Pontiella desulfatans: one gene and its partner. The protein of the gene in region 1 interacts with the protein of each later gene in a pairwise test. Links are inferred from orthologs where the notes say so. Each region holds a gene or a part of one and is shown on either strand. Other genes may lie near its edges.

Region 1 (5,051 bases):
TGGTTCTTGGTAAACAGGGCAAAGGCATTGGCCCCGATTTCGGCGGCATTAAGGGGGGCGTTTTCCACCCCTCCGCTGGCACTAACGTGTGCTCCGATGTATTTCATTTTTTTCTCCAGACTCGCAACAGCCGCCCTTTAAACCACATCCGGTGCCTGGAAAAAAGCACGTTTGGGGAAGAAACGGCTCCGGGCCTCCGCGAAGTTCCCCCTGAAATGCCAATCCCGGGAGATAAACATGGAAAATATGATGGGACAACGGGTTGTTTTTGTCATTTTTTAATTGTGTACTGGTTCACTCCTATTTAAATTGGCCGCACTCAAAACGAAGGAACCAAACATGGAAACAACCAATTCGAATACGGAAAGTGTGGATTTCGAAAAGCAGGACTGGCTCGACGCGCTGGATGAGCTTTTGGAGACCGAGGGGGCAGATCGCGTCAAGGATATCTTGCACGACCTGCAAGTCGAGGCGCACCGCAAGGGCGTTCGGTTGCCGTTTTCCGCCAACACCCCCTATATCAACACGATTCCGCTTGCCGAACAACCGGCCTATCCGGGCGACCGTGAAATGGAACGCCGCATCAAGTCGCTCATCCGCTGGAACGCCATGGCCATGGTGGTGCGCGCCAACCGCGAGGAAGACGGTATAGGCGGGCACATCTCGTCCTACCAATCCATCGCCACCCTCTACGAGGTGGGCTTCAACCACTTTTTCCGGGGGCGCACCGAGGATTTCCCGGGCGACCTCGTCTATTTCCAGGGCCACTCGTCGCCGGGCGTATACGCGCGCGCCTATCTGGAGGGCCGCCTGACCGACGACCATCTCAAGAACTTCCGCCACGAGCTGCACGACACCCCCGGCCTCTCCTCCTATCCGCATCCGTGGCTCATGCCCGACTTCTGGCAATTCCCGACGGTTTCCATGGGGCTCGGCCCGATTACGGCGATCTACCACGCGCGCTACATCAAATATCTCGAAGACCGCGGCCTGCGCAAACCGACCGACCAGCGAGTCTGGGCGTTCCTGGGCGATGGCGAGACCGACGAACCCGAATCCCTCGGCGCGCTCAAGCTCGCCGCCCGCGAAAAACTCGATAACCTCACCTTTGTCGTCAACTGCAACCTGCAGCGCCTCGATGGCCCGGTCAGCGGCAACGGCAAGATCATCCAGGAACTCGAAGCCGCCTTCCGCGGGGCCGGATGGAACGTGATCAAGGTCGTTTGGGGCGATAGCTGGGATCCGCTGCTCGAAAAAGACCACGACGGCCTGCTGGCCAAGCGCATGGGCGAGGTGGTTGATGGGCAATACCAGAAATACACTGTGGAAGACGCCGACTACGTCCGCGAGCACTTCTTCGGCACCGACCCGAAACTGCTTAAACTGGTGGAACACCTTTCCGATTCCGAAATCAAGCGCCTGCGCCGTGGCGGGCACGATCCGGCCAAGGTTTACACCGCCTACAAGACCGCGCTAGAAACCAAAGGACAGCCGACCGTCATCCTGGCCAAGACGGTCAAGGGCTATGGCCTGGGCACGGCGGGCGAAGGGCAGAACATTACCCACTCGCAGAAAAAGATGGGCGAGGTTTCCCTGCGCGAATTCCGCACCCGCTTCGGCATTCCGATTTCCGACGAGGAGATCGATAGCGTCCCGTTCTACCGCCCGGCGGACAATAGTCCGGAAATGCAATACCTCCGCCAGCGCCGCGCCTCGCTCGGCGGGCATGTCCCGACGCGCCGCACCGAATACACCCCGGTCGAAATGCCGGCCGATAAAATCTTCCAGGAATTCGATGCCGGTTCCGAACGCCCGGTTTCCACCACCATGGTTTTTGTGCGGGTGCTTTCGAAGCTGCTGTCCGACCCCGGCATCGGCAAGTTGATTGTCCCGATCGTACCGGACGAAGCCCGCACCTTCGGCATGGATGCGCTCTTCCGCCAGGTTGGCATCTATGCCCACTCCGGCCAGCTCTACGAACCGGTCGATGCCGACAACCTGCTCTACTACAAGGAAGCCAAGGACGGCCAGATCCTCGAAGAGGGCATCACCGAGGCCGGTGCCTTTTCCTCGTTCGTGGCGGCCGGAACCGCCTACGCCAACCACGGCATCAACACGATTCCGTTCTACACCTACTATTCGATGTTCGGCTTCCAGCGCATCGGCGATTCCGCATGGCTTGCCGGCGACTCCCGCTGCAAGGGCTTCCTGATGGGCGCCACCGCCGGCCGCACCACGCTCGCCGGCGAGGGCCTGCAGCACCAGGACGGCCACGGCCTTGTGCTCGCGCTCACCATCCCGAACCTCGTCGCCTACGATCCGGCCTATGCCTACGAGCTGGCGATCATCATCAAGGACGGTATCCGCCGCATGTATGTCGACGACGAGCAAATCTTCTACTACATCACCTTGATGAACGACAACTATGAGCAACCGCCGATGCCGGAAGGCGTGGCGGAGGGCATCCTCAAGGGCATGTACAAGTTCCAGTCGTCCGACAAGGCGCAGGCGCAGATCCTCGGTTCCGGCGCCATCCTGCCGGAGGCCGTCAAGGCCGCGGCCCTGCTGAAGGAAACGTATGGCATCGAAACCAACGTCTGGTCGGTCACGAGCTACAAGAACCTGATCAACGACGTGCTCGACACCGAGCGCGAGCAGGTGCGCAACGGCAACGAGGCCAAGGCCTACATCACCGAATGCCTCGAAGGCGAAACCGGCCCCGTCATCGCCGCGTCCGACTACATGAAGCTTTTGCCAACGTCGCTGTCCGCGGCCGTTCCGGGTGGCATCACCGCCCTGGGCACCGATGGCTTCGGCCGTTCCGACGGACGCCGCGCCCTGCGCAAGCATTTCGAAGTGGATGCCCATGCAATCGCCTTCACCGTGCTGTCCACGTTGGCCGCAAAGGGTGAGTTCGACAAAAAGAAATTGGAGAAGGCCCGCAAGGAACTGGGCATCGATTCCGCCAAACCCAATCCGGTAGGAGAATAAAACCATGGCACTTGAATTTAAACTTCCCGAACTCGGGGAAAACATTGAGTCCGGCGATGTCGTCAACGTCCTGGTGGCGGTTGGCGACATGGTAACCGAAGGGCAGTCGCTGCTCGAAATCGAGGCCGGCAAGGCCAGCATGGAAATCCCATCGCCTGCCACCGGCGCCATCGTTGCCGTGCACGTCGCCAATGGCGACAGCGTCGGCGTCGGCCAGCTCGCCTTCACCATCGATTCCGAGGGCGCCGCCGCCAACCCGGAACCCGTGGCTCAAGCTGCGGTTCCGGATACCGCGTCGGAGGCTGCCGAGGAGGCGCCTCCGGTTGCCGCCCCAGCACCTGCCCCGGTGCCCGCACCCACGCCGGCTCCTGCACCGGTTGCTGCGGCCCCTGTGGCATCTTCGGCTTCCAAGCCGGTCTCGGCCGCACCCAACGTCCGCCGTCTGGCGCGCGAGCTCGGGGTGGATATCCACGAGGTGTCGCCCTCCGGCAGCACCATGCGCATCAGTTTGGAGGATGTGAAGAACTTTGCCAAGTCCACGCTGGAAAGCGGGGGAGGCCGCCCGCGCTTCCACGGCGCAACGCGTGTTGAAAAGATGTCGGCCATCCGCAAGGCCACCATGAACCACATGGCGCATTGCTGGGCAACCATCCCGCATGTCACCCAGCAGGACTGGGCCGACATTACCCACCTCAACGACCTGCGCGCAAAGTTTGGCAAGAAGGCCGAGGCCGAAGGGGCCAAGCTGACGGTTACCGCGATCCTCGTGAAGGTCGTTGCCTCCGCGCTGAAGGTCTTCCCGAACTTTAACTGCAGCATCGATCCCGACGCTTCGGAAATCATCTATAAGGATTTCTACAACATCGGCATCGCCGTCGACACCGAGAAAGGTCTCATGGTTCCGGTCATCCGCGACGCCGACCAGAAAAACATGATCGAGCTGGCCAAGGATCTCGGCGGCATCGCCGCCAAGGCGCGCGAAGGCAAGATCGGGCTGGATGATCTCCAGGGGGGAACCTTCACCATCAGCAATCTCGGCGGCATTGGTGGAACGTTCTTCACGCCCATCATCAATTCGCCGGAGGTGGCGATCCTCGGTGTTGGGCGTGCCGTTGAACAGGATGGCAAACTCATGATGCCGCTGTCGCTTTCCTACGACCACCGCATCATCGATGGCGCCGACGGCGCGCGCTTCATCCGCTGGATCGTCGATGCCCTCGAAGAGCCGCTCCTCCTCGCTCTTGAAGGGTAAGGATTGCAATAGACATCCTGATGTGGATGATAATGGCCATGGATTCAACCATGGCCATTTTTAATGCCGAGATTACGGTGCTGGATTATGAAACGACCGGTTCGGTTCGGGGCTTCCCGACCGAGCCGTGGCAGATTGGCATGGTGACGCTGAAAGGCGGCAAGGTTGATCCGGACTCCATGTTCGAAAGCCTGCTGCGGGTGGAGGCCAACCGTCCGTTTAATCCGCACGCGCCGGGGCGCCATGCCGTGCTACGCGATGAAATTGCTGCGGCCCCGTCTCCGAAGGGGCTTTGGCCGCAAATAAAATCAAGGTTGACGGACCATCCTCTCTGCGCCCACAACGTGGCGACGGAAAAAAAGTTTCTTCGTGCCATGGCTCCGATGCACCAGTTCGGCATCTGGATCGATACGCTCCGAATTGCCCGCAGGGTGTGGCCGGGCTGCGCTTCCTATGCGCTTGAGGATTTGATGGTGATGCTCGATCTCAAACCTCGCGTGGATGAACTCTGCCCCGGGAAGTCGGCCCACGACGCGCTCTACGATGCCGTCGCCTCCGCCATGCTGCTGGAACACCTGCTCGCCCAACCGGGGTGGGGGGATGTGACCGTTGGCGAGTTGGTTTCGCTGTAGCAAAATGCGACTAAGGTTATAATCTACACAACATAATTGATATAAGAACATGATGCATTGACAAAGTTACGGGGTGTTATCAGACTGCCTCCCTGATCGAGGGGAAATGCTTCCCGGTTCCGATCTTTCCGGGCGTGCGCCCGCGTCGCCGGAAAGCGGTTTCCCTTCCAACGGGA
Region 2 (3,827 bases), on another replicon or contig:
AATGGTCGACGAAGACGAGAAGAAGAAGTAGAACGTTCAACTTCGAACTCTGAACATCTTAAGGTGTTCAGGGTTGGCAGTTCGGAGTTCGATGTTCGAAGTTCAATTTATTAGTGGCGGGCGACCGCTGAAAATCTAAAACCTAACAAGGAGAGATAGTTCCATGAAGATTAAACCATTGGGTGAACGCGTACTGGTTGAGCCGGTGAAAGAAGAAGAAGCTGTTAAGGGCGGTATCATCATTCCCGACAGCGCCAAGGAAAAACCGCAGGAAGGCAAAGTGATTGCCGTCGGCACCGGCAAGATCGATAAGGACGGCAAGAAAGTCCCTTTCAATGTCAAGGTTGGCGATATCGTGCTGATGCCGAAATACGGAGGAACCGAAGTCAAGGTTGACGGCAAGGAATATCAGATCATGCGCGAAGACGATATCCTCGCGGTAATTGGATAAATCAAAATTCTAATTTCCAATACCTAAATTCTAAACAAATCCAAAAGGCCAATTTCCAATGTTCGGAAACAAGGGTCTTGGATTTTGAGCTTAGTGATTGGGATTTGTTAATCGACGAAGGAGATTAAGATTATGGCTAAACAGATTGTATTTGATGTAGAAGCTCGCGACGCGCTGTTGCGCGGTGTTGAAAAGCTGAGCAACGCAGTGAAGGTTACCCTCGGCCCGAAAGGCCGCAACGTGATTCTCGATAAGAAATTCGGTTCCCCGACCGTCACCAAGGACGGCGTTTCCGTTGCGAAGGAAATCGAACTCGAAGACCCCTTCGAAAACATGGGCGCGCAGATGGTTAAGGAAGTGGCCTCCAAGACTTCCGACATCGCCGGCGACGGCACCACCACGGCAACCGTTCTGGCTGAAGCGATTTATCGCGAAGGCCTCAAGAACGTGACCGCCGGCGCCAACCCGATGAGTCTCAAGCGCGGCATCGACAAAGCCGTCGAAGCCATGGTTGTCCAGCTCGGCAAGCTCAGCAAGACGGTCAAGACCAGCGAAGAGGTTGCCCAGGTCGGCACCATCTCGGCCAACGGCGACGAAACCATCGGTAAGATCATTGCCGAAGCCATGGAAAAGGTCGGGAAGGACGGCACCATCACGGTTGAAGAAGCCAAGTCCATCGAGACCAGCCTCGACGTGGTTGAAGGCATGCAGTTCGACAAGGGCTATCTTTCCCCCTATTTCGTGACCGACGCCAATACCATGGAAGCGGTTATGGAAGATCCCTACATCCTGCTCTTCGAAAAGAAGGTTTCCAACCTGCAGGACATGTTGCCGTTGCTCCAGAACGTGGCAAAGACCGGCAAGCCGTTCATGATCATCGCCGAAGACATCGAAGGCGAAGCACTCGCTACGTTGGTGGTCAACAAGCTGCGCGGCACCCTGAACGTCTGCGCTGTTAAGGCGCCCGGCTTCGGCGACCGTCGCAAGGCCATCATGGAAGACCTCGCGGTCCTGACCGGCGGCAAGTTCATCACCGAAGACCTCGGTATCAAGCTCGAAACCGTATCCATCGACGACCTCGGTTCCGCCAAGCGCATCACCGTGGGCAAGGATGACACGACCATCGTTGAAGGTGGCGGAAAGGTTGCCGCCATCAAGGCGCGCATCGACCTGATCCGTCGCCAGATCGAAGAAACCTCCTCCGACTACGATCGCGAAAAACTGCAGGAACGTCTGGCCAAGTTGGCTGGTGGTGTTGCGGTCATCAACGTTGGCGCGGCTACCGAAGCTGAAATGAAGGAAAAGAAAGCCCGTGTTGAAGACGCACTGCACGCCACCCGCGCCGCAGTTGCCGAAGGCATTGTTCCCGGTGGTGGCGTTGCCCTGATCCGTGTTCAGAAAGCGATCGACAAAATTGACGTTGAAGGCGATGAAAAGATCGGTGCAGACATTGTTCGCAAGGCGATCGAAGCACCGCTTCGCCAGTTGGTGGCCAATGCCGGTGAAGAAGGTGCCATCGTGGTGCAGGAAGTCAAAAAGAGCAAGCAGAGCATGGGCTACAACGTGGCGACCGGTGAATATGTCGATATGATCGCCGCAGGCATCATCGACCCGGCCATGGTCACGCGTTCTGCCCTGCAGTTCGCGGCCTCCATCTCCGGCCTGCTGCTGACCACCGAAGCGATGATCACCGACCTGCCGGAAAAGGCAGCCCCTGCAATGCCCGACATGGGCGGCATGGGCGGTATGGGCGGCATGATGTAGGAAAAAAACGTTGGAGTGCTGCGGCTCGCAGCCGCTTTTAAAAGCGCAGTCGAGCCTGCGCACTCCAAGGTGCATATCCGCTCCCTTCCAGGGGAGCGGATTTTGTTGTAAATGGCGTTTGACGCCAAGGGGTTGGGTGCTATACTACGCGCCGATTTTTTTTACATTTATTAGAATTCCGTTTAAACGGAATAAGGCAAAGCACTTGCGCGGAGCAAACTATATATGAACATGGAATACTTGAGCACAGCCGAAGAAAAGATCCCGAATACCCCGATGTTGGTCAACCTGATTTCCTACCGTACCCGCCAGCTGAACAGCGGTGCACGCCCGATGGTGAAGAAAGACCATCCGGAAATGGATAACCACGATCTGGTGCTGAAAGAGATTGCCAACGGTCTGCTGACTGCGGAAATGAACTTCACCCAGGAAGAGTCGGAAGTTCCCGGTCTCGACTTCGACGCTTCAATCCTCCTCTAGAGGGAAGCTCGAAATTCGAATCTCAAAAGCCCAAGGCATCCCTGTTTTGGGCTTTTTGCTTTTGTGGTTTTTGAATTGGGTTAGAATTCCGTGCTTCGGATTTTGAATTTGGTTTCTCTATGGCGGGTAAAAACAAAAAGAAAAAGAACGATCCTGGTGCAGGGGTGCTGGCCACCAACCGCAAGGCGCTGCGCGATTTCCATATCCTGGAAAAGATCGAGGCGGGGATTGTACTGTCCGGCACCGAGGTGAAATCGGTCAAGCAGGGGCATGTCAGCATCCAGGAGGGCTACGTCCAGGTCGATGATCATATGGAAGCCTATCTGGTGGGCTGCACCATCCAGCCCTACGACCACGGCAATATCTTCAATCATGACCAGACGCGCGCTCGCAAGCTGCTCCTTCATCGCAAGGAGATCGAACGGCTATATGGAAAAATCCGCGAAAAGGGGCTGACCATTGTTCCGTTGAAAGTCTACCTGGTGCGCGGAAAGGTCAAGATCCGGATTGGGCTGGCCAAGGGCAAGAATGTGGTCGATAAGCGGGAAACGCTCAAAAAACGTGAATCCGATCGCGACTCGCAGCGCGCCATGCGCAATCACAACAGTCAGTAGGGAAAAGCAGGTGCCACCCCTTCAGGGGGCTGGCAACCTGAAGGGATGGGCCTCCTCCCGACGAGCGGGGCGTTTGTGTCGGAGTTCCCCTATGAAAGGGGGGCTTTGGAAACTCCCTCGCCGGTTTTACATGTTCCCGGTCGCAGGAATGCCACCATTTTTCCGCGGGTGAATATCTTACTTGCATAAGTGTGATATTGAGACCTGCCCTTGCTGGCTGTGATCTAGCGGGTTTTCACACTTATGCAAGTATGATGTTTGTCTTGGTTCCTGTAACTGCATCCCCATGGGGCGCCGTTCCCTATCTGATGGTTCCGTGGCGCCGGTGTGCCCGTGTTGGTTTTCGAAAGCAAGGCTTCCCTCGCTCAAGTAGCGCAAGGCTTGCGTCGGCTGCCACCGGAGCGGGAGCAGTCTCCGGACAGCACGTCCAACGAGTCGATCCGGAGATGGACGGCGTGGTCGTCCGGGATCCCCGTTGGGCAAGTCGGGTGGCAGGTTCCTTGTTACAGCTGTTTGAC

Evidence for each region.
Region 2: the proteins of aceE (region 1) and groL interact in binary tests that used the Escherichia coli proteins (3 or more experiments, as listed by UniProt). The link is inferred for Pontiella desulfatans from one-to-one orthologs.

The regions. Positions count from the first base shown.
Region 1 is NZ_CAAHFG010000001.1:1,958,993-1,964,043, reverse strand. The notes cover bases 1-3,191. They hold aceE (pyruvate dehydrogenase (acetyl-transferring), homodimeric type), read left to right. Parts: upstream 1-339; coding sequence 340-2,991; downstream 2,992-3,191. Other genes in these bases: E9954_RS07200 (2-oxo acid dehydrogenase subunit E2), read left to right, coding at 2,996-3,191; nfo (deoxyribonuclease IV), read right to left, coding at 1-107. In the rest of the region: more of E9954_RS07200, read left to right, coding at 3,192-4,243; E9954_RS07195 (3'-5' exonuclease), read left to right, coding at 4,282-4,875. UniProt on the Escherichia coli protein: Component of the pyruvate dehydrogenase (PDH) complex, that catalyzes the overall conversion of pyruvate to acetyl-CoA and CO(2).
Region 2 is NZ_CAAHFG010000002.1:1,207,215-1,211,041, forward strand. The notes cover bases 1-2,897. They hold groL (chaperonin GroEL), read left to right. Parts: upstream 1-580; coding sequence 581-2,215; downstream 2,216-2,897. Other genes in these bases: dnaK (molecular chaperone DnaK), read left to right, coding at 1-31; groES (co-chaperone GroES), read left to right, coding at 164-451; E9954_RS20510 (DNA-directed RNA polymerase subunit omega), read left to right, coding at 2,441-2,695; smpB (SsrA-binding protein SmpB), read left to right, coding at 2,815-2,897. In the rest of the region: more of smpB, read left to right, coding at 2,898-3,309; E9954_RS20520 (LacI family DNA-binding transcriptional regulator), read right to left, coding at 3,813-3,827.